3 regions of the Citrobacter meridianamericanus genome follow, and region 3 is predicted to be linked to each of the others. Evidence: predicted binding sites of a transcription regulator. Region 3 holds the regulator's gene; each other region holds the start of a gene.
What was found. Region 3 encodes Fur, which represses iron uptake genes when iron is present. Its sites were predicted from a motif close to ATAATAATGAGAACNACTATCAA; they were not measured.
Positions count from the first base shown of each region.

Region 1: the regulator Fur is predicted to act here: its motif matches at 4,376-4,398, upstream of feoA (ferrous iron transporter A).
Region 2: the regulator Fur is predicted to act here: its motif matches at 2,277-2,299, upstream of sodA (superoxide dismutase [Mn]).

Region 1 is NZ_CP101036.1:370,394-377,630, forward strand. Features, by position in the region: gene gntX (DNA utilization protein GntX) at 1-539, opposite strand, end outside; gene bioH (pimeloyl-ACP methyl ester esterase BioH) at 577-1,356, shown strand; gene feoC ([Fe-S]-dependent transcriptional repressor FeoC) at 1,453-1,689, opposite strand; gene feoB (Fe(2+) transporter permease subunit FeoB) at 1,701-4,019, opposite strand; gene feoA (ferrous iron transporter A) at 4,038-4,265, opposite strand; gene NMD08_RS01710 (Tex family protein) at 4,639-6,972, opposite strand; gene greB (transcription elongation factor GreB) at 7,071-7,237, opposite strand, start outside.
Region 2 is NZ_CP101036.1:5,098,453-5,105,689, reverse strand. Features, by position in the region: gene rhaT (L-rhamnose/proton symporter RhaT) at 1-493, opposite strand, end outside; gene NMD08_RS24760 (arabinose isomerase) at 695-2,116, opposite strand; gene sodA (superoxide dismutase [Mn]) at 2,371-2,991, shown strand; gene kdgT (2-keto-3-deoxygluconate transporter) at 3,227-4,210, shown strand; gene NMD08_RS24745 (dihydrodipicolinate synthase family protein) at 4,253-5,149, opposite strand; gene yiiM (6-hydroxyaminopurine reductase) at 5,302-5,976, shown strand; gene NMD08_RS24735 (GntR family transcriptional regulator) at 6,204-6,908, shown strand; gene NMD08_RS24730 (sugar phosphate isomerase/epimerase) at 6,917-7,237, shown strand, end outside.
Region 3 is NZ_CP101036.1:3,738,533-3,745,769, reverse strand. Features, by position in the region: gene tcuB (tricarballylate utilization 4Fe-4S protein TcuB) at 1-201, opposite strand, end outside; gene tcuA (FAD-dependent tricarballylate dehydrogenase TcuA) at 188-1,591, opposite strand; gene tcuR (tricarballylate utilization LysR family transcriptional regulator TcuR) at 1,689-2,615, opposite strand; gene fur (ferric iron uptake transcriptional regulator) at 2,745-3,191, opposite strand; gene NMD08_RS18430 (ryhB-regulated fur leader peptide) at 3,184-3,270, opposite strand; gene fldA (flavodoxin FldA) at 3,481-4,011, opposite strand; gene ybfE (LexA regulated protein) at 4,167-4,454, opposite strand; gene ybfF (esterase) at 4,583-5,356, opposite strand; gene seqA (replication initiation negative regulator SeqA) at 5,550-6,092, shown strand; gene pgm (phosphoglucomutase (alpha-D-glucose-1,6-bisphosphate-dependent)) at 6,117-7,237, shown strand, end outside.

The DNA of each region.
Region 1 (7,237 bases), 2.0 Mb from region 3:
CGAAAGGCGTTTTTCAGGTTACGTTTACGCAATCGGGCGCTGAGATGGTGCTGCGTGGCGGTTGCCCGAACCCGCGAGATGGTCCGGCTGTCCCAGTCGCAACCCAGCCAGTGCGCCAGTGGGCGACACAGCAATTCGCTCTGATTAAACCCCCTGCGCCAGTGCCGTCGTTGCCAGAGCGGGACGCTGACGAGCCTGTCTGGCAGGGGAAGACCGCTGACGCGCCGGGCCTGTAATACCTCCAGCAACAGCAAACGTGAAAGGGCGGAGGCCATTTCACTGCGTCGCGAAAACTTGAACTGGTGGATAAGTCCGCTCAACGGCGGAAGATAGTCGCTGATGGTGACCAGGCGCTGCCACGGTGGGGGTTTTTGCAAGCAACGTCCGCAGGGAACGACGGCGTGGGCGGCAGGGAGTCCGCATTGAGGGCAAAGGCTGACGTGCTGACGCGTTGCCCGTGCGCAGACTGAACAGATCCCCCAATGCCCTAACGTCAGGGGCATTCGGCATAGCCAGCACAATCCCGGTACTGTTAGCATAGAAACATCCTGTTAGGCTAAAAGAGAACAATAACTGATGAATGACATCTGGTGGCAGACCCAGGGTTCGGGAAATTGCCATCTTGTGCTGCTGCACGGATGGGGACTGAATGCGCAAGTGTGGCATTGCATAAGCGAGGAACTGAGCTCGCATTTCACGCTGCATCTTGTCGACTTACCGGGATTTGGCCGCAGCCAGGGTTTCGGCGCGATGTCGCTGGAAGAGATGGCTGAGCGGGTATTAAAACAGGCGCCGGAGAACGCTATCTGGCTCGGCTGGAGTCTGGGGGGGTTGGTTGCAAGCCAGGTGGCGTTAACTCATTCTGAGCGTGTTCAGGCGTTGGTGACCGTGGCGTCATCCCCTTGCTTTAGCGCGCGTGAGGAGTGGCCGGGCATCAAGCCAGAAGTGCTGGCCGGTTTCCAGCAGCAACTGAGTGAAGATTTCCAGCGTACGGTGGAGCGTTTTTTGGCGTTGCAAACGATGGGCACGGAAACCGCCCGTCAGGATGCGCGAGCGCTGAAGAAAACGGTACTGGCTTTACCCATGCCGGATGTTGAGGTACTTAATGGCGGGCTGGAGATCCTGAAAACGGTCGATTTGCGTGAGCCATTGTGCTCGGTGGAAATGCCTTTCCTGCGGTTGTACGGCTATCTCGATGGACTGGTTCCGCGCAAAGTCGTCCCGATGCTCGATGCCCTGTGGCCACAGAGCGAGTCGTTGGTGTTTGCCAAAGCGGCGCATGCACCGTTTATCTCGCATCCTGCCGAGTTTTGCGCAGCGCTGGTGGCGTTAAAACAGAAACTGAATTGTTTCTAAAGTAACGGATATCTGCATAAACGAGTTATCCGGCCTGAACATTTGCAGTTTTTTGTAGGCCGGATTAGCGTAGCGCCATCCGGCAGGAGCGGCAAATTAACGCAAGGCCCACCATTCGCGCAGGCAGGCTTTACCTTCCGGGCAACTTTTGCAGCTTCCGGAAAGACACCCGTCGGCATCCTCCTGAATCCGCACCGCTTTGCCCATTTTTTCTAACTGATTCAGCATGGCGTCAATCATAGGCTGTGGGGTATGTAGCGTGTGGCTAATTTGTGTTGCCTCCATGCGCCCCCGCAAAGCCAATAAATCACGAACCTGAATTAGTGATGCCATTGTCGATAACCTTAGTGGCAATCGCCAGTTGTGCTGGAACAGCAGGAACTCGCCGTTCTGTTGGTTGCCAGCAGGGCGAGGTCCACGCGGCTACGAGCTCGACGCAGCAGGCCCAGTAACACGATGTTAAACAGGATGACCGCTAAAATGCACACCAGACTGTAGGTCGGGTGCTCTTTGTAGCTGACCGTCTGATAAAACAGCGTCGACAGAGAGTAGGCAATATTCAGGCCCCACAGAATCGAGAAGCCCATCCAGCCACGGCTGGATTCACGTGCGATAGCGCCCATCACTGAAATGCACGGCACATACAGCAAAACAAAGATCAGGTAGCTGTACGCGGCGGCGGCGCTGCCAAATTTCTCGCCCATCACGCCCATTGCGCCGGTAGCCATTTCACCGTCGCCCTTGCTGGCTTCGATAGGGTTAGCCAGTACGCTCAGGCTGAAGGTGTCTTTCAGGCTTTGCCAGGTTTCATCCACTGCGCCGAGCAGCTCGTCACCGAGGTGGAAATCTGCCGGATTGAACTCTTCTTCCTGAATGTTTTCTGCGGTATAGAGCGTGTTCAGCGTACCAACGACCACTTCTTTTGCCATCGCGCCGGTGAACAAACCTACGGTTGCCTGCCAGTTATCTTCGTGAACGCCAATCGGTTTAAACACGGGAGTAATAACACGGCTAACGGAGGCCAGAGCAGAGTCGTTGATGTTATCGACGATTTTCCCGCTCAGTGAGAAACTGTTAAACGCGCTGAGGAAAATGCTGACGATGATGATGACTTTACCCGCACGCAGAACGAAGCCTTTCAGGCGTTGCCAGGTCTGAATGATCAGACTCTTGATGTGCGGCACGTGGTATACCGGCAGCTCCATCACGAACGGCGTTGCTTCACCACGCATAATGGTGTGTTTGAGCATCAGGCCCGTCAACACCGCCATCACGATACCCAGTACGTACAGCGAGAAGACCGCCAGTGCGCCGTTCTGACCAAAGAACGCCGCGGCAAAGACGGCGAAAATCGCCAGACGTGCGCCGCAGGACATAAACGGCGCCATCATGATGGTCATCAGACGCTCACGCGGGGCGTCCAGCGTACGTGCGCCCATCACTGACGGTACGTTACAGCCAAAGCCGACGATCAGCGGGACGAACGACTTGCCCGGCAGTCCCAGCGCCTGCATCAGACGGTCCATCACAAACGCGGCGCGCGCCATGTAACCGGAGTCTTCAAGGAAGGAGAGGAACAGGTACATCATGCCGATTTGCGGTACCAGCGGCAGCACGGTGTTAATCCCGCCGCCAAGCCCCTGGGCCAGGAAGATAGTGAGCCAGTCCGGGAAGTGCAGCGTGTAGCCAATCCACTGAATACCATGGATAAAGAGCGCTACGGAGCCGACGTCAAACAACGGTTGCAGCGCGCCGCCAATGTTAATGGCGAGCAGGAACATCAGGTACATCACGAACAGGAAAATCGGCAGCCCGAGGAAGCGGTTGAGAACGATTTTATCTACCGCGGTGGTGAATCGGCTTGGCTCTGCCGTCAAGGTATTGCTGACGGTATCGCAGATAGCGGCAATGCACTGATAGCGCGCATCGGCGATATGCAGCGCCGGATCGTCCATTGTTTCGCTCAGGCGTGCGATGGAGGCATCGAGATTTTGCGCGGCATCACCCGCGTAGGCGCGGCTGTAGATATCGCCTTCCAGCATCTGCAGGCCCAGCCAGCGGCGCTGTTGTAGCGGCATATCTTTGGCCATCGCGTCGGCGAGAGAGTCCGCTTCCTGCAGCAGCGGCTGGGCATAATGGACCAGCTCGACGGTGTCGTTTTCTTTGTAGCGGTCGATCGCCAGCTTCAGCGCTTCTATGCCGCGGGCGCGGGTGGAAACCAGCGGAACCACCGGGCAGCCAAGACGCGCTGAGAGGGCGTCTATATCGATACGGATTTGCTGCTTTTCAGCGATATCCAGCATATTCAACGCGACGATGCAGGGGATGCCCAGCTCAAGCAGTTGCAACGTCAGGTAGAGATTGCGTTCAAGGTTTGACGCATCGACCACGTTGATCAACAGATCTGCGTCGCCGCTCAAAATATAGTGACAGGCAATCTGCTCATCGAGAGAAGTCTGAGATGAGATTGTCGTCAGAGAATAGGTGCCGGGTAAATCCACCAGCGTGACCTGATGGTCCGTTGTGGCGAAATGACCTTCTTTACGCTCAACGGTAACGCCAGCCCAGTTACCTACACGCTGGCGCGCGCCGGTGAGCTGGTTGAATAAGGTTGTCTTGCCGGAATTAGGATTACCAATTAAACCAATGGTTAGTTTTTTCATTTTTATAGACTCACTGTATTAACAGGAAACCGCTTCCACTTCTAATAACGCCAGATCTTTCTTACGCAATACCAGACTTACACGACGCGTTTCGATATGGATAGGATCGCCGAGCGGGGCGACGCGTACCACGTTGAAGGAGGAGCCGGGCAGCATGCCAAGTGACAACAGTTTCTGACGATAAGCCGGGCTGATTTCACGGGCAAAACCGGTAATTTTCCACGCACTGTCAGGAGTGAATTGCATAGGGACCTACTTATATCTCGCTAACTGGATGATTACCTCATGGGGCGACAGGGCGGCATGAGACCAGATGATTAGCCAACGTAAGGAAAGAGTAAATAATCAACAGAACAATGATAATGAGAATGGTTTCTATCATCAATAGAATAAATGTGACGGAATGTAGAATTGAACAATAATTTGAGCCAATTTTGATATTTCTCAACATTTATTCCGCTTTGGAATGAATGTTTCTGCAGTGTCATTATTGACTTTCTTAATGTGTAATTAAGGTTTTATTTGTTAACGAAATGATAAATATAAGGAGGGAAGAGAAAATAATATATTAAATATGCCGGACAGAGGTTTACACCGCCATCCGGCACACGATCCAAACTTAGCGTTTTTTACCCATTGCCGCCGCCAGCGCATCCATCATGGCGCTGTTGCCCGCAGGCTGTGCGTCACGACCGCGAGGTTTCGCGGCTTTGGGGGCCGAGCGATTAGCCTGAGCGCGATCGTTGTTCCCACCGCCGCGACGCGCATTGGTTTCACCCGGTTGCTCGTCCAAACGCATGGTCAGCGCGATACGCTTGCGTTGCAGGTCAACTTCCAGCACTTTCACCTTCACAATATCGCCCGCTTTCACCACGGTGTGCGGATCGTCGACGAACTTATTCGACAATGAAGAGATATGCACCAGACCGTCCTGATGAACACCAATATCAACAAACGCGCCGAAGTTGGTGACGTTGGTGACTGCCCCTTCCAGAATCATCCCCGGCAGCAGGTCATTCATGGTTTCTACGCCATCAGCAAACTGTGCGGTTTTAAATTCAGGACGCGGGTCGCGGCCCGGTTTTTCCAGCTCTTTAATGATGTCGGTGACGGTCGGCACCCCGAAACGTTCATCGGTAAAATCGGCAGCTTTCAGATTGCGCAGTTCGTTGCTATTACCCATCAGGTCACGCAACGATTGCTCGGTGGCGGCCAGAATGCGTTCCACAATCGGGTAGGCTTCCGGGTGAACGGTGGAGGCATCCAGTGGGTTATCGCCATGATTGATACGCAGGAAGCCCGCGCATTGTTCAAAGGCTTTAGGCCCCAGACGGCTGACTTTCAGCAACTGCTGACGGTTCTGGAACTGACCGTTCTCATCGCGCCAGGCGACGATGTTTTGCGCCATCATGCGCGTCAGACCGGCAACGCGGGTTAACAACGGTACGGAGGCGGTATTGAGATCGACGCCGACGGCGTTCACGCAGTCTTCCACCACCGCATCCAGCTTACGTGCCAGCTGCGTCTGGCTAACGTCGTGCTGATATTGGCCCACGCCGATCGATTTAGGATCGATTTTCACCAACTCTGCAAGTGGATCCTGCAGACGACGGGCGATGGACACCGCGCCACGCAATGAAACGTCGAGATCCGGGAACTCCTGCGCCGCCAGCTCGGAAGCTGAGTAAACCGATGCCCCGGCTTCGCTGACGATCACTTTCTGCGCGGTGACTTTCGGGAACTGTTTCTGCATGTCGAGGAAGAAACGCTCGGTTTCGCGTGACGCCGTGCCGTTACCAATCGCTACCAGCTCAACGTGGTATTTTTCGCACAGCGTCGCCACCGCAACGGCAGCTTTGGCGGCCTGACCGGTGTGTGGATAAATGGTGTCGGTCGCGACCAGCTTGCCGGTGCCGTCAACAACTGCCACCTTCACACCGGTACGCAGGCCGGGATCGAGTCCCATGGTGGCACGCAGACCCGCAGGCGCGGCCATCAGCAGATCGTGCAGATTACGGGCGAAGACGTTAATAGCTTCGTCTTCGGCGCGCTCACGCACGGTGCCCATCAGCTCGGTTTCGAGGTGCATCAGCACCTTAATACGCCAGGTCCAACTGACCACGCCTTTACGCCAGCTGTCGGCAGGTGCGTTGTTCAGGCGTAATCCCAGGTGGTCCTGGATAATCTGTTCGCCGTGGCTTTCTTTTGGCGGCTCATCGAATTGCGGATCGGCATTCAGCGAAAGCTGTAGCACACCTTCGTTACGGCCACGGAACATGGCCAGCGCACGGTGGGATGGCACGGTAGAGATCGGTTCGTGATGATCGAAGTAGTCGCGGAACTTCGCGCCTTCCTCTTCTTTTCCGCTTACCACAGTGGAGACCAGATGGGCGTTTTTCCACAAGTAATCACGTACTTTCGCCAGCAGTGCAGCGTCTTCAGCAAAGCGTTCCATCAGAATATAGCGTGCGCCGTCGAGGGCGGCTTTGGTATCCGCCACGCCGTTTTCGGCGTTGAGATACTTTGCGGCTTCGGTTTCCGGGTCGTGGGACGGTTCGTTCCACAGCAGGTCAGCCAGCGGCTCAAGGCCTGCTTCAATGGCGATTTGCCCACGGGTGCGACGCTTAGGTTTGTACGGCAGATAGAGATCTTCGAGTTCGGTCTTACTTAACGTGCCGTTGATCGCTTTCGCCAGATCGTCGGTCAGTTTGCCTTGCTCGCCGATAGATTTCAGGATTGCCTGACGGCGGTCTTCCAGTTCACGCAGATATCCCAGACGGGTTTCCAGATTACGCAGTTGCGTATCATCCAGACCGCCGGTGATTTCCTTACGATAACGTGCGATAAACGGCACGGTGTTCCCTTCGTCAAGCAGGCGAACGGCAGCTTCTACCTGTTCAGCACGAGCCTGAATTTCACCTGCGATAATGCGGCAGAAAGAATCATTCATCATGGATAGCTTCGTCTATAGGATAAAAAATCAGGGGATAGTTATACGGATTGACTGGCAAAAATGCCAGTCATCTACCGGGGCTTCGGATTGTTCCGGTCTCACTTAACGTATTCAATCTCGTTCACGTACCAGCTGGCTTCTCCGCCTGGAGTGTTTACCACAGCAAGATCGCCGACCTCTTTTTTCAGCAGCGCCCGCGCCATTGGCGAGTCGATAGAGATGTAATCTTTCCGGCCGAAGATCTCGTCGTAACCGACAATGCGGA
Region 2 (7,237 bases), 1.4 Mb from region 3:
TGATGCCCATCTTGCGCTCTTTTAACTGTCCGGCACGGGTTACAATTGCCACGCCGATCAGGGCGACCAGCACGCCGAGCAATGTCATACGTCCTCCAGGCGTGCCGATGAGTACGCCAAATTTACCGGCTATGATTGGCGTCATTAAGGTGCCAACAATGAGCGTAATGCCGATGGCGATCCCTATCCCCATCGACATACCGAGATAGCGCATAGTCAGGCCATAGTTGATATTACCAATCCCCCACATGGCACCGAACAAAAACACCGGCAGCAGTGTGGATGCGCTGAATGAACTGTAATAGGCCCAGAAGTCCGGCAGCAGGATCGCGCTGACGAGCCAGGGAAGGATCAGCCATGATACAAAACCGCCTATGGACCACATGGTTTCCCAGGACCAGTGTTGTACCTTTTTAAAGGGGGCGTAGAAACAAGCGGCACTAGCGGCACCAATAAGATGCCATATTATCCCCATCGTAATTGCATTACCCATTCTGTTTCCTTTTGAATTATCGATTTGACAGGATGAAAATCACCGTTTTGATGTTCAAAAGTTTAAAGAGTGAGCAATAAACTAACCTTCAGCATGCTGCCGCGTGATAAGTAATGCTGGCAAAATTCACGGGATGAAAGGGATATTGATCACAAATGCAGTTCCGCCCCTCTTTTTTGAGAAGGGCGGAAATATTGAGGGTTAGCAGATTCTTACTGCCTGAATACCCATTAGCCAGGCGAGTTTTTCCAGTGCCTCGCCATGGTGTCCCAGGCCAATGCTGCAATGATGAGCTGGACCGCCCATGCACCATTGCGTGGTGAACTCGCGAGCCGATAACTGGAAGCGATAGCGGCTGTTGGTGTTGCCAATATCCAGAACTTCACCTGCCACTGCTTCACCTTCGGCATACTGTAAACGTACCCCGTTTTCGACATCTTCAATTACCGAAAGAAAGGTTACCGGGCCAGGTTTCACGGTCATCTGGATAGACACGCCTTTACCGGGTTTACCATGATAAACTGGCAGCGGAACCAGACTCACCGGACCATCCGCCATCAACGGGTGTGCCGGACCATCATGTCCCCACAAAACAACATCATCTTTAAATTCAATACCGTAAGGTTCTGAGAATGAACCGCCAGCACTCAGAAGTTGCTGAATTTTCATCGCCAGCACATTTTTGATTTCATATTCTCCCGCTACAGGAATACCACGATGAGTGAGTAGCGTGTTGCCGAGAATTATTGAGGTGATGATGTTCTCGTAAGCATTGCCGTTACGACCTTCGTAGTAATAGGCTAATGCACCGAGTTTATTCTGAGCGATCAGTTTATCCATGGCGCAGGCAGTGGTGAGTGCGCGATCAAGCTCTGCAGGTTCGCATGTCGCATCCAACTGAAGGACACGGTGCATTTCCTGTTGTTTGGCGTTGAGGTCTGCCTCGCTGACCTGCTCGCGATATTCCGCCAGCTCACACATCTCCAGTGGCTTAAAGCGTACGCCCATTTTCGCGGATAAGTTCGTCATATTGCTGTAAACGTCCACCATACCGTCATAATAGTGTCCGAGTACGCCAACCTGACAATTTGCCAGCATTTGACGAGCGTTAAGGGCCTGTAGCCACTGCGCCGTTTGTTGCCAGACGTACTCATCGCCCTGTAATGCACCCACAATAAGTTGAAAACGGATATTCGCGCGGTTAAAGACGTTCGCCAGTTCGGGAGCGCTGCAGGCCTGACAGTGCGCCAGCCATTCTCCAGTACGACCGCCCCGATCGGGAATCTGACGGATTTTTGAATAGGGCAATCCTGGTTCTGGCTGTAGGGCCAGAATAATGACCGGTTTATTGATACTTTGCACCAGGGGTAGCACCGTTGAGCTGAGCGCGTAGGTGCTGATGTAAAGGCAGACCGCATCGACCGGCTGATGCTGCAACCGTCTGGTAAGGGCATCGGCTTTATCGACGTTATCAATCAGGCCGCCATTAATCACGGTGGCTTGTTGCGCCGTCAGACGCTCATCAATTGCTTGCAGATAGCCCTGAAGACGTGACTCCAGGCCTGTAAACTGGGGCCAGTATGTGTCGAGGCCGATACCAAAAAGGGCGATGTTGACAGACATAGCAATATTTCCTTGTGAGATAATTCTCAGACTATGTCGTGCTTTATCTCCCATGTCCTTCATGTCGCTGCCTGTTTTCTAGCCAATTGGCAAAATCTGCCTGATTCTCCCGGTAATGCTCACACTTTTACCTCATAATAGCCATGTAAAAAGTACGGCATTGATAATCATTTTCAATATCATTTAATTAACTATAATGACCCAACTGCTTACGCGGCGTTAACACTGGCCGCCCGACAATACTGGAGATGATTATGAGTTATACACTGCCATCCCTGCCGTACGCTTATGATGCCCTTGAACCGCACTTCGATAAGCAGACGATGGAAATCCACCATACCAAACACCACCAGGCTTATGTTAACAACGCGAACGCTGCGCTGGAAAGCCTGCCAGAATTCGCCAGCCTGTCCGCTGAAGAACTGATCACCAAACTGGATCAACTGCCAGCAGACAAGAAAACCGTACTGCGTAACAACGCGGGTGGTCACGCTAACCACAGCCTGTTCTGGAAAGGCCTGAAAACCGGTACTACGCTGCAGGGTGACCTGAAAGCGGCTATCGAACGTGATTTCGGCTCCGTGGACAACTTCAAAGCTGAATTTGAAAAAGCTGCGGCAACCCGTTTTGGCTCCGGCTGGGCGTGGCTGGTGCTGAAAGGTGACAAACTGGCTGTTGTTTCCACTGCTAACCAGGATTCCCCGCTGATGGGTGAAGCAATCTCTGGCGCTTCCGGCTTCCCGATTGTGGGCCTGGACGTTTGGGAACACGCTTACTACCTGAAATTCCAGAACCGTCGCCCGGACTACATCAAAGAGTTCTGGAACGTGGTGAACTGGGACGAAGCTGCTGCACGTTTCGCCGCGAAAAAATAAGTCCGACGCGTTAATTAAGCCCCTGCAAGCAATGCTTGTGGGGGTTTTTTTGTGATCAAAATCAATATAAAAACAACGATCCATTTAAAATGAAACAATGTTTTATTGTGCGAGTGGGATCACTTTTATAGTCTCTGCGAATGTCTATCTTCTTTTCATCAAGACGGCGCATCTCAAAAGCACTATGCAGCCGCCCATAAAGATTGCGCCATTTTTATGTCTACAGGTGATGGAAATGCAGATTAAACGTACGATAGAGAAAATCCCAGGCGGTATGATGCTGGTGCCGCTGTTTCTGGGTGCGTTATGTCACACCTTCTCCCCCGGAGCCGGGAAATACTTCGGCTCCTTTACCAACGGCATGATCACCGGTACGGTGCCGATTTTGGCGGTGTGGTTCTTTTGCATGGGTGCGTCGATTAAGTTAAGCGCCACTGGCACCGTGCTGCGTAAGTCCGGCACGTTAGTGATAACCAAGATTCTGGTGGCGTGGGTGGTTGCGGCGATTGCCTCACGCATTCTGCCGGAACATGGCGTGGAGGTTGGATTCTTCGCCGGACTTTCCACGCTGGCGCTGGTGGCGGCCATGGATATGACCAACGGTGGGCTGTATGCCTCGATTATGCAGCAGTACGGCACCAAAGAAGAGGCCGGGGCGTTTGTCCTGATGTCGCTGGAGTCTGGCCCGTTGATGACGATGGTGATTCTGGGAACTGCCGGGATCGCTTCGTTTGAACCGCACGTGTTTGTGGGTGCCGTATTACCGTTTTTGATCGGCTTTGCACTGGGGAATCTGGACCCTGAGCTGCGGGAGTTCTTCAGCAAAGCGGTGCAGACGTTGATCCCTTTCTTCGCCTTCGCATTAGGTAACACTATTGATTTGAACGTGATTGCACAGACCGGCGTACTGGGGATTCTGCTGGGCGTGGCGGTGATTATCATCACCGGCATTCCATTGATTATCGCTGATAAACTGATCGGCGGCGGCGATGGAACGGCGGGGATTGCGGCTTCCAGCTCTGCGGGGGCAGCGGTCGCCACGCCGGTACTGATTGCGGAAATGGTCCCAGCGTTTAAACCCATGGCGCCGGCGGCAACCTCTCTGGTGGCGACGTCAGTGATTGTAACCTCCATCCTCGTGCCGATTATCACTTCTATCTGGTCAAAAAGAGCCAAAGCCAGAGCGGTGGCAATCGATATGCGCAGCGCGGTGAAGTAACGTGATTATGCCGGATGGTTTGTACCATCCGGCATAACTGTTTTAACCCTTGATTACAAACACCTCATCAATTGTTCGACACTCACTTTCATTCAGCTCCCCGCCTGCATTACGCGAAACCCCGGTGCAATAGCCAAACTTACGCGATACTACGGTTTTGATGGTGGTGACGAAATCCTCACCGATGGCGTAGATAGACATGTAGGTGCCAATCTGGTCCTGAATATCGCGAAGTGCAGCCAGGTCACCCTGCTTAAACGCTTCTCGTGCGCAGACAAACAACTCCGGCATGACGTTGTTTAATCCTGAAATAATACCCGCGCCGCCTGCCAACAGGTTAGGAATATAGTATTCGTCATAGCCGGACAGCACCGCAAAATCTTCGCGTACGGCGCGGGTGGTCTGGATCATGCTACGGGTATGGGACTGGCAGTCGACGGTATCTTTGATGCCTGCGAAGTTGGGGAACTCAGAAGCAAGGGTGGCAACCAGCTCGGGCGTTAAATCGCAACCGGTACGTGCCGGAAAGTTATAGGCAAACCATTTCCCACTGAGTTTCTGCCCCAATTGACGGAAGTAGCTCAGTAGCTGTTTCGCCGTTTGCCCGTAATAGTAAGGCGGCAGGATCATCACGGCATCGTAACCGGCGCGATACGCTTCCTGTGCCATCAACAGCACATCATTCTGGCAGGTGGATGAGACGTTGGCGACCATCTTCAGCGAGCTCATAGCGCGAGCCTCGCGGATTAGCAGCAATCTTTCCTCGAGCGTAAAGGAGGCAAATTCCCCGATGCTGCCCATCAACAAAATCACGTCGATGTTGGCTTCGGTAAGGCGTTTAAGATGCTGGCTCAGACCGTTAAGATCGATCTTGCCGTCATTGTCCATTGGCGTAATGGAAGGACACCAGACGCCAGCAAATTGCGATTGACCAATCACGTTGTCAACTCCTTATTTGAAATGATGTTTCAAAACCAGCTTGTATTGATAGCATGTGTCCCTAACTTTCATGTGAACCGTGCTCTCATTTTGAGCGACTGGGATAAAATAAATGTGGTGTAATGGTGGAAATTTATCGGGAGAGGGAACAGATGCGATATCCGGTCGATGTTTTTACAGGCAAAGTTCGGGACTACACGGGAAGCCGTCCCAGTGCGATTGCTAAGGTTCAGGTTGACGGCGAGTTGATGCTGACTGAACTGGGGCTGACGGGTGATGAGCAGGCGGAAAAGAAAATTCACGGCGGGCCAGATCGCGTCTTGTGTCACTATCCGCGTGAACACTATCAGCACTGGAAACAAGCCTTTCCTGAACAGACGGAATTGTTCGTTGCGCCTGCTTTTGGTGAGAACCTCTCTACTGAGGGGCTGACGGAAGATAATGTGTATATTGGCGATATTTTCCAGTGGGGGGAAGCGTTGATTCAGGTCACGCAGCCACGCTCGCCGTGCTTCAAGCTAAATTTCCATTTTGGCATCAGCGATATGGCCAGCCAGATGCAGGATGCGGGCAAGACAGGCTGGCTGTGCAGCGTTATCGCGCCCGGGCTGGTATCGGCAGACGCGCCGTTGATCCTGGCGTCACGCGTGAGCGACGTCAGTGTGCGGGAGGCGATTGCTATTGCCTGGCATATGCCGTTTGATGACTCGCAATATCACCGTTTATTGTCGGCTGCCGGGCTATCGAAAAGCTGGACCAGAACGATGCAAAAGCGTCGTTTAAGCGGCAAAATCGAAGACAATTCCCGCCGTTTGTGGGGAAAATAGACTCACTCTGTTCATGCAATTAAATCAGGTGGTGACACCTGATTTACTTCTCTCGTAGCACTTATCTCTGCGTACTAAAGCGGGTAAAAACCCCCCTGCCACACCATGCTTTCAGGGCATTCTTGATACCTGGCCCACAAAAAGAAACTCTGCGTTGAAAAAAAACTTGAGTATTTCCTGCACTCAAATATCTTAGCTTCAAATTGGTTTAAACCAGATTGAGAAAAATGAAAAAGAAAAACAATGTTGATGTTCTCAGAGAGCGCTTTGAAAGCTGGTTAAACGAGAATAATTTGCCAGCGGGCTCCAAGTTGCCCTCAGAGAGAGAGTTATGTGAGTTGCTGGATGCGAAGCGCATGACCTTACGTCAGGTTCTGATTGAGCTTGAGATCGATGCACGTATTTTCCGAAAGAACCGCAGTGGTTGGTTTATTTCGTCGAAGCGATTTATTTATAACCCTAAATCACTTTCCAGTTTCAATGCTGAAGCCTGTGCTCAGGGTCGTAAACCTTTTTGGGATTATTTAACCAAAGAAACGATTGAGACCGTTCCGCATCATGTTGAAGAGGTTTTTCTCTCCTCCGGCGAACGTTATTTAGTTACCGGCTGGTGTGGGCTTGATTCGCATAAAGTGTTTTACCATGAATCCTATATTGATGCCGATATTGCGCCAGAATTTATTAACAAACTGGGTACTCAGTCTTTTGCAAGCGTCTGGGAAGATGTATATGGTCATATTTTAAACATCAAAGAAATGATCTTTAAACCGGTCAATATGCCAGAAGTGGCCTGCAAAGAACTGGGCGTTGCGCCTAATACGTATGGAATTTTAGTAGAAAAACATCGGGCCACCCGAGATAAAAAAGTGGTTCAGGTTGACTTTGAGTATTGGCGACTTGAATCAGTGGAACTTGTTATTCGTGATGAATGAGAGAAATAATGGATAAATTTAACCAGGAACTTCTTGCTGAACGTGCGAGAAATATACCACTGTATCTACATGCTTATGCTTTTCATCTGAATATGCGTTATGAGAGAGTCCTTCCGGGCGATCTTCTGGATATTGCGCACCAGCAAAAATTAAAGGGCGTGAAAATACATGTTGAAGATGGTGAATCCCAATCACTACAGAAACTGAACGATCGGCAGTTACACGACTTTAAAGAGAAAGCCAAACAACATAACCTGGATGTACATATTGAAACGAGCGCATCGGACCAAGAGACGTTGACGGATGCGATCCGTATTGCGATGGCGACT
Region 3 (7,237 bases):
GGCGCCGCAGTTATGGCACAGGTTCGCCAGATAGTTGATATCCGCTTTACCGAATTCCAGACGCTGCGTCATTGCCGGGAACACGGCGCAAAATCCTTCACAATAGCGGCAGGCGTTACACACCTGCATCACACGTTCAACTTCAGCTTCCGACTCGGTGATGATTTGCGCGTCGATGATCAATTTCTCAAGCTGTTTCATAACGTACCTCCTTCTGTGCTGCCAGAGCAGCCTCCTTTCCGGCAATGCGGCCAAAAGTGGTGCCGATCGACATCCCCACGCCTGCGGTGTAGCCCTTGCCCAGCACATTGCCTGCCATCATCTCTCCGGCGACGAACAGGTTGCGGCTTGGAAGCCCTGCAAAGTGTACGGCAGCGCGTTCATTCACTTTCAATCCGAGATAGGTGAAGGTGATCCCTGGCCGCAGGGCATACCCGTAGTAAGGCGGCTGGTCCAGCGGTCGCGCCCAGTGTGTCTTTGCGGGGGCTAACGCTTTCGTCGTGCAGTTATCCAGAATGGTATGGTCGAAATGGCCTGGCTGGCAGGCGTTGTTATACTGCGTTACGGTGTGGGTAAAACGTTCAGCATTGAGACCCAACTGATGCGCCAGATCCGCCAGCGTATTGGCCTGTGCGCCAGGAAAGACCGGTGGCATGAAGTGGCCGATGGCCTTACTGTCGATAATGGAGTAACCAATCTGCCCTGGCTGTTGGGCGACCAGTCGTCCCCAGATGGCGTAGCGTTTGGGCCAGAAATCTTCGCCTTCATCATAAAAACGCTCAGCGTCACGGTTGACGACAATGCCAAGCGAAACGCAGTCCACGCGGGTGCAAATTCCGCCGTCATATAATGGTGCTCTGGCATCAATGGCTACACAGTGTGACTGGGATGGGTCGCCGATGATGTCCGCCCCGGCGTCGATCATAAATTTGAGCAGTACGCCCTGATTAAAGCGTGTGCCGCGAATCAGGAAGTTATCCGCAGGCCACTCACCGCGTTCATTTTCCCCCCAGGCTTCACGTAGCCATTCGCGGTTTGATTCAAACCCGCCAGCGGCAAGCACGCAGGATTTCGCTGTAATACGCTCTTTGCCCGCCAGCGCCGCCACGAATTCGCCGTTATGCAGTTCAAGCGCCTGTACCGGGGTGTTATAGCGGATTTGCACACCTAACTTTTCTGCGCTGCGATAATAGGCATTCACGAGGGCTTTCCCGCCGCCCATAAAAAAGGCGTTGGTTCGCGCCACGTGTAAAGCGCCAGAGAGGGGAGGTTGAAAATTCACGCCATGTCGGCGCATCCAGTCGCGGCATTGTGAAGAGGTGCGGATCACCAGACGTGCCAGGGCTTCGTTGGTATTTCCCTCCGTGACGCGCTGCAGATCCTGCCAATACTCCTCTTCAGGGTAGCTTTCCACCAGCACATCCTGCGGCGCATCATGCATACAGCGCAGATTACGCGTGTGTTGGGAGTTTCCCCCGCGCCATTCCCGGGGGGCTGCTTCGAGCAGGAGTACCGAAGCTCCTTGCTCCCGGGCGGTTAGGGCAGCACATAACGCGGCATTGCCACCGCCAATCACCAGAACGTCAACCATCGTATACTCCATTACCATTTAACTAATTGTTAAATTTGTAATTGAAATGTATACGTGCAGCTTGTGCGGGCGCTATAACGCAGTGCTAAAGGGGGTTTTAGTTATTGTAAAGGATAGCGCCAGGCCAGCGTCCCGCTTCTACCAGTTGATGCATCACTTTCGTCAGCACCACGCGGGCTGCGAGCCCCGCCGGGGTGAGTTCATCGTCAGAGAGGCTGACCAGAAAGTTGGGGCGACTCAGTATTGGATTATGGACGCCGATCACTCTTAGCGTCTCTTTATCGAGATGGGAAATTGCCGCGCCGGGCTGGAGGGTAGCGCCGATCCCACTGCGAACGGCGCGCATTAGTAGCGCCAGACCATCAATTTCTGTTGCGATCTCAATGCGTAGCGCGTGTTCCTGACAAATCGCTTCCAGCCTGCCGCGCAGACCGTGGCCTGGGCTAGGCATTATCAATGGAATATGTGCCAATTGGGCTGGAGCAATATTGTCATCAGTAATATCAGCCAGTAAAGCATGAGTGCCAATTAAAAACAGCCGCTCTTCGAGAATCGGTCTGGCGCTCCAGCGCAGGAGCTTTTCTTTTTGAAACACAACGGCCAGGTCAATCTGACGAGTGCTGATCATTCGTTCCAGGTTACCAGAGAGGCTTTCCACCACATGCAGACGGACATCACTATAGGTTTCTCGCATGGCGTTGATAAAAGGCATGCCGAGAATGGAAGCGGTACTGGGGGCCATGCCGACGCTGACGTGTCCGGAAAGGCGGGATTCTCGTGCGGCGAGGATTGCATCGTCTGCGTGACGGAGCGCCAGCTGCGCCTGGGCGTAAAATGCCAGCCCGGCGCTGGTGGGCGTCACGCCACGCGAGGTGCGTTGCAGCAGGCGAATAGCAAGTTCATTTTCCAGGCGGGACATTTGCTGGCTGAGTGCCGAAACCCCAATATTGAGATCGAGCGCCGCACTACCCATGCTGCCAGTTTCGACAATGCGAACAAAATAACGTAGCTGGCGAAGTTCCATTTCGATTCTCCGGAAGGGACAATTGATTTTTACATTAAAGCAACACAAGAGTGGAGGGAAGGGGGGAACGGGCTGAAAACGTGCATAAAAAAAGCCAACCGGATGGTTGGCTTTTCAGAAAGCATCACATTACTTGCCGTCGTGCGCGTGCTCATCTTCGCGACAATCACCTTCGGCGCAATGACCGTAAAGATACAGGCTATGGTTGGTTAAACGAATACCATGTTTAGCCGCAATCTCACGCTGGCGCGCTTCGATGGAATCATCGCTGAACTCGACCACTTTGCCGCAGTCGAGGCAAATGAGGTGATCGTGATGATGCTGTTGAGTCAGTTCGAAGACGGATTTACCACCTTCAAAATTATGGCGGGTCACGATACCGGCATCATCAAACTGGTTCAGCACGCGATACACGGTCGCCAGACCAATTTCTTCACCCATATCGATCAGGCGTTTGTACAAGTCTTCCGCACTGACGTGATGGTTATCCGGTTCCTGAAGAACTTCCAGAATTTTTAAACGAGGAAGCGTTACTTTCAGGCCAGCCTTCTTTAATGCGGTATTGTTGTCAGTCATGCGGAATCTGTCCTGTAGCTAAACGATTCACTTCATTAACAGAAGTGACAGAAATTGCACTTGAGATAATGCGATTCATTATAGAACTGCCATGGCTAAATGAAAACTGCAAGTCTCTGGCAAATATTGTTAATCAAAACGTGGTATCGCCGACAAACACACTGTGCAACACCCGATTGGCATCCAGCCATTGTACAGGGTCAGACGGAAAAGTTACAAATTTGTAGCAATTATTTTGATTGGTTTTATCTATTGATGCGGCGCAGATAGAAATCTACGCCGTACAAAATCAGGCATTGATGATTTCGTCGAGGTGCAGCTCTTCAGAGATCTGCTTAACCCATTTTTCTACGCGCTCTGCGGTCAGCTCAGGCTGACGGTCTTCATCGATAGCCAGCCCGACAAAGTGGTCGTCGTCAGCCAGACCTTTGGACGCTTCAAAGTGATAACCTGCAGTCGGCCAGTGACCAACGATGGTTGCGCCGCGCGGTTCGATGATGTCGCGAATGGTACCTAACGCGTCGCAGAAGTATTCTGCGTAATCTTCCTGGTCGCCGCAGCCGAACAATGCAACCAGTTTGCCGTTAAAATCAATGTCTTCGAGGGTAGGGAAGAAATCGTCCCAATCACACTGTGCTTCACCGTAGTACCAGGTTGGAATGCCAAGCAGCAGAATGTCATACCCTTCGAGATCTTCTTTGCTGCTTTTTGCAATGTCATGAACGTCGGCAACGTCTTTACCAAGCTGTTTTTGAATCATTTTTGCGATATTTTCGGTGTTACCGGTGTCGCTGCCGAAAAAGATGCCAGTGATTGCCATGAGTAAAATAACCTCTTGAAACTTATTGAAATGGTGGTGGCGCATTGCCCACGGATAAGGGCAATCATAGCAGAACAGTCAGGCATGCGGAAACAGCAAACACACAGGACTGCACTCTGTGCTACACGATTTATGATTTAGAGCAGAAATTCAGACTATGCCTGATCGCGCAACGCGCTGAGTTGGGTCATCAGCATCTCTTCGATGAGTTCACTGCGACTCATGTTGCGCGCCTCGGCCAGCTCGTTCAGAGCGTCAACGGCATCAGCGTTCAGTTTCAGTTCGACACGCTTAAGCCCGCGAACTTTATCGCGTTTAAGCTGATTACGTTTGTTAATACGTAACTGTTCATCACGCGAGAGCGGATTAGTTTTGGGTCGTCCCGGGCGACGCTCCTGCGCGAACAGATCTAATGTCGTACGGTCCGTTTGTTCTTTGGCCATGATCTTGGTGACTTCGGGGAAACAATCAGCCAGGCGTCTGCCCGGATGGATAGCGCGCCATAATACATCAGCAGGGGAGACACGCCAACGTCCACGCGCGTAATCGCGCACAGACGCTGAGTTTTTAATCAGTTAGCCTGTTCATTCAGATAACGACGGATGGCGCGCAGCACCGCCTCCGGTTTTTCTGCATGCACCCAATGCCCGGCACCTGCTATAACGTGCGCCCGAGCCTGCGGGAATTGCGCCAGCAGTTGGTCACGATACGCTTCGGTAACATACGGTGAATTGCCACCCGGGATAAACAGCGCCGGGTGCTCCCATGCCGGAATGGTCTCCCAACCGACGATATGAGGATATTGATCCCACAACACAGGAACATTAAAGCGCCACTCGCCGTCAACAAAGGATTTCAGCAGAAACTGGATCACACCTTCTTCTTGCAGGTGCTGACGCATAACGCTCGCCGCCTGCTGACGTGAAGAGGATTGCGCGTCAGTTACCGCGTTAATGGCAGCAAAAATCTTATCGTGGCGGCGAACATGGTAGTCAACGGGAGCAATGTCGATGGCGACCAGCCGTTCGACACGTTCAGGGGCCAGCGCGGTCAGCGCCATGACGGCTTTGCCACCCATCGAGTGACCAATAAAGATCGCTTTTTCGATCTGCCGATCGTCCAGCGTATCCAGCAGATCTTGCGCCATAGCCGGATAATTCATCTCAGGTGAACGAGGGGAGAGGCCATGATTTCGCATATCAACCTGGATGATATCGTGATCGGCCACTAGATCGCGTGCCAGGATCCCGAGGTTATCCAGACTGCCAAACAGGCCGTGAACCAGGACGATGGGAGAATTATTGTGCAGGTTTTGCGCAGATTGCGCTCGGATATTCAATTTCATGGCAAAGTTCTTTTTTTCACACTGACGGGTTAGGGTATCATGTTGACCATTCTGCCACATGGCTGCAACAACTACGGTTACTCCGAGTTTTGCGTGCCACCAGGCTTGACGCTATCCGCTGTTGGGATTTGCCTTTACACTACGCGTGTTGACCCAACAACTTGTATTCAGCTAAACACTGCACTGGATTAAGATGAAAACGATTGAAGTTGATGATGAACTCTATAGCTATATTGCCAGCCACACCAAGCATATCGGCGAGAGTGCATCCGACATTTTACGGCGTATGTTGAAATTTTCCGCCGCATCACAGCCTGTCATTCCGGTAGTAAAAGAAGTCCGCGCTGTGCAAGCTGTCGTGGAAGCCAAGCCGGTTAACCCCGTAAAAGATAAAGTGCGCGCGATGCGTGAACTGCTGCTGTCCGACGAATACGCTGAACAGAAGAAAGCAGTAAATCGCTTTATGCTGGTGCTGTCTACACTCTATTCACTGGATCACAACGCGTTCGCCGAAGCAACGGAATCGTTGCACGGACGTACGCGCGTTTATTTTGCAGCGGATGAACAGACGCTGTTGAAAAATGGTAATCAAACCAAACCGAAGCACGTGCCAGGCACGCCGTACTGGGTGATCACCAATACCAATACCGGCCGTAAATGCAGCATGGTTGAGCACATCATGCAGTCAATGCAATTCCCTGCGGAATTGATTGAAAAGGTTTGCGGAACAATTTAATCCTTGCATTAGAAGGACCAGGCAATGGCAATCCACAACCGTGCAGGTCAACCTGCGCAACAGAGTGATTTGATTAACGTCGCCCAACTGACGGCACAGTACTACGTACTGAAACCAACGGCAGGGAACGCTGAGCACGCCGTCAAGTTCGGTACGTCCGGACATCGCGGCAGTGCAGGTCGTCATAGTTTTAACGAGCCGCATATTCTGGCTATCGCTCAGGCGATTGCTGAAGAGCGTGCGAAAAACGGGATTACTGGCCCGTGCTATGTGGGCAAGGACACCCACGCGTTGTCTGAACCGGCTTTCATCTCTGTACTGGAAGTGCTGGCGGCGAACGGCGTTGATGTCATCGTGCAGGAAAATAATGGCTTTACGCCAACGCCTGCCGTGTCGAATGCAATCCTGGTCCATAATAAAAAAGGCGGCCCGCTGGCTGATGGCATTGTGATCACGCCGTCACACAACCCGCCGGAAGACGGCGGTATTAAGTACAATCCGCCTAACGGTGGTCCGGCTGATACTAATGTTACCAAAGTGGTTGAAGACAGAGCCAACGCGCTGCTGGCCGACGGTCTGCAAGGCGTGAAGCGCATGTCGCTGGATGCTGCGTTGGCATCCGGTCATGTTAAAGAACAGGATCTGGTGCAGCCTTTCGTGGAAGGACTGGCTGACATCGTCGACATGGCGGCGATTCAGAAAGCGGGCCTGACGCTGGGTGTCGATCCGCTGGGCGGTTCCGGTATCGAATACTGGAAGCGTATTGCGAAGCACTACAACCTGAACCTGACTATTGTTAACGATCACGTTGATCAGACTTTCCGCTTTATGCATCTCGACAAAGACGGTGCGATCCGTATGGACTGCTCCTCCGAGTGCGCGATGGCGGGCCTGCTGGCGCTGCGCGACAAGTTCGATCTCGCTTTTGCCAACGATCCGGATTACGACCGTCATGGCATCGTCACGCCCGCTGGTCTGATGAACCCGAACCACTACCTGGCGGTGGCGATTAACTACCTGTTCCAGCACCGTCCACAGTGGGGCAAAGACGTTGCCGTCGGTAAGACGCTGGTTTCTTCGGCGATGATTGACCGCGTGGTGAATGCTTTAGGGCGTAAACTGGTTGAAGTCCCGGTTGGCTTTAA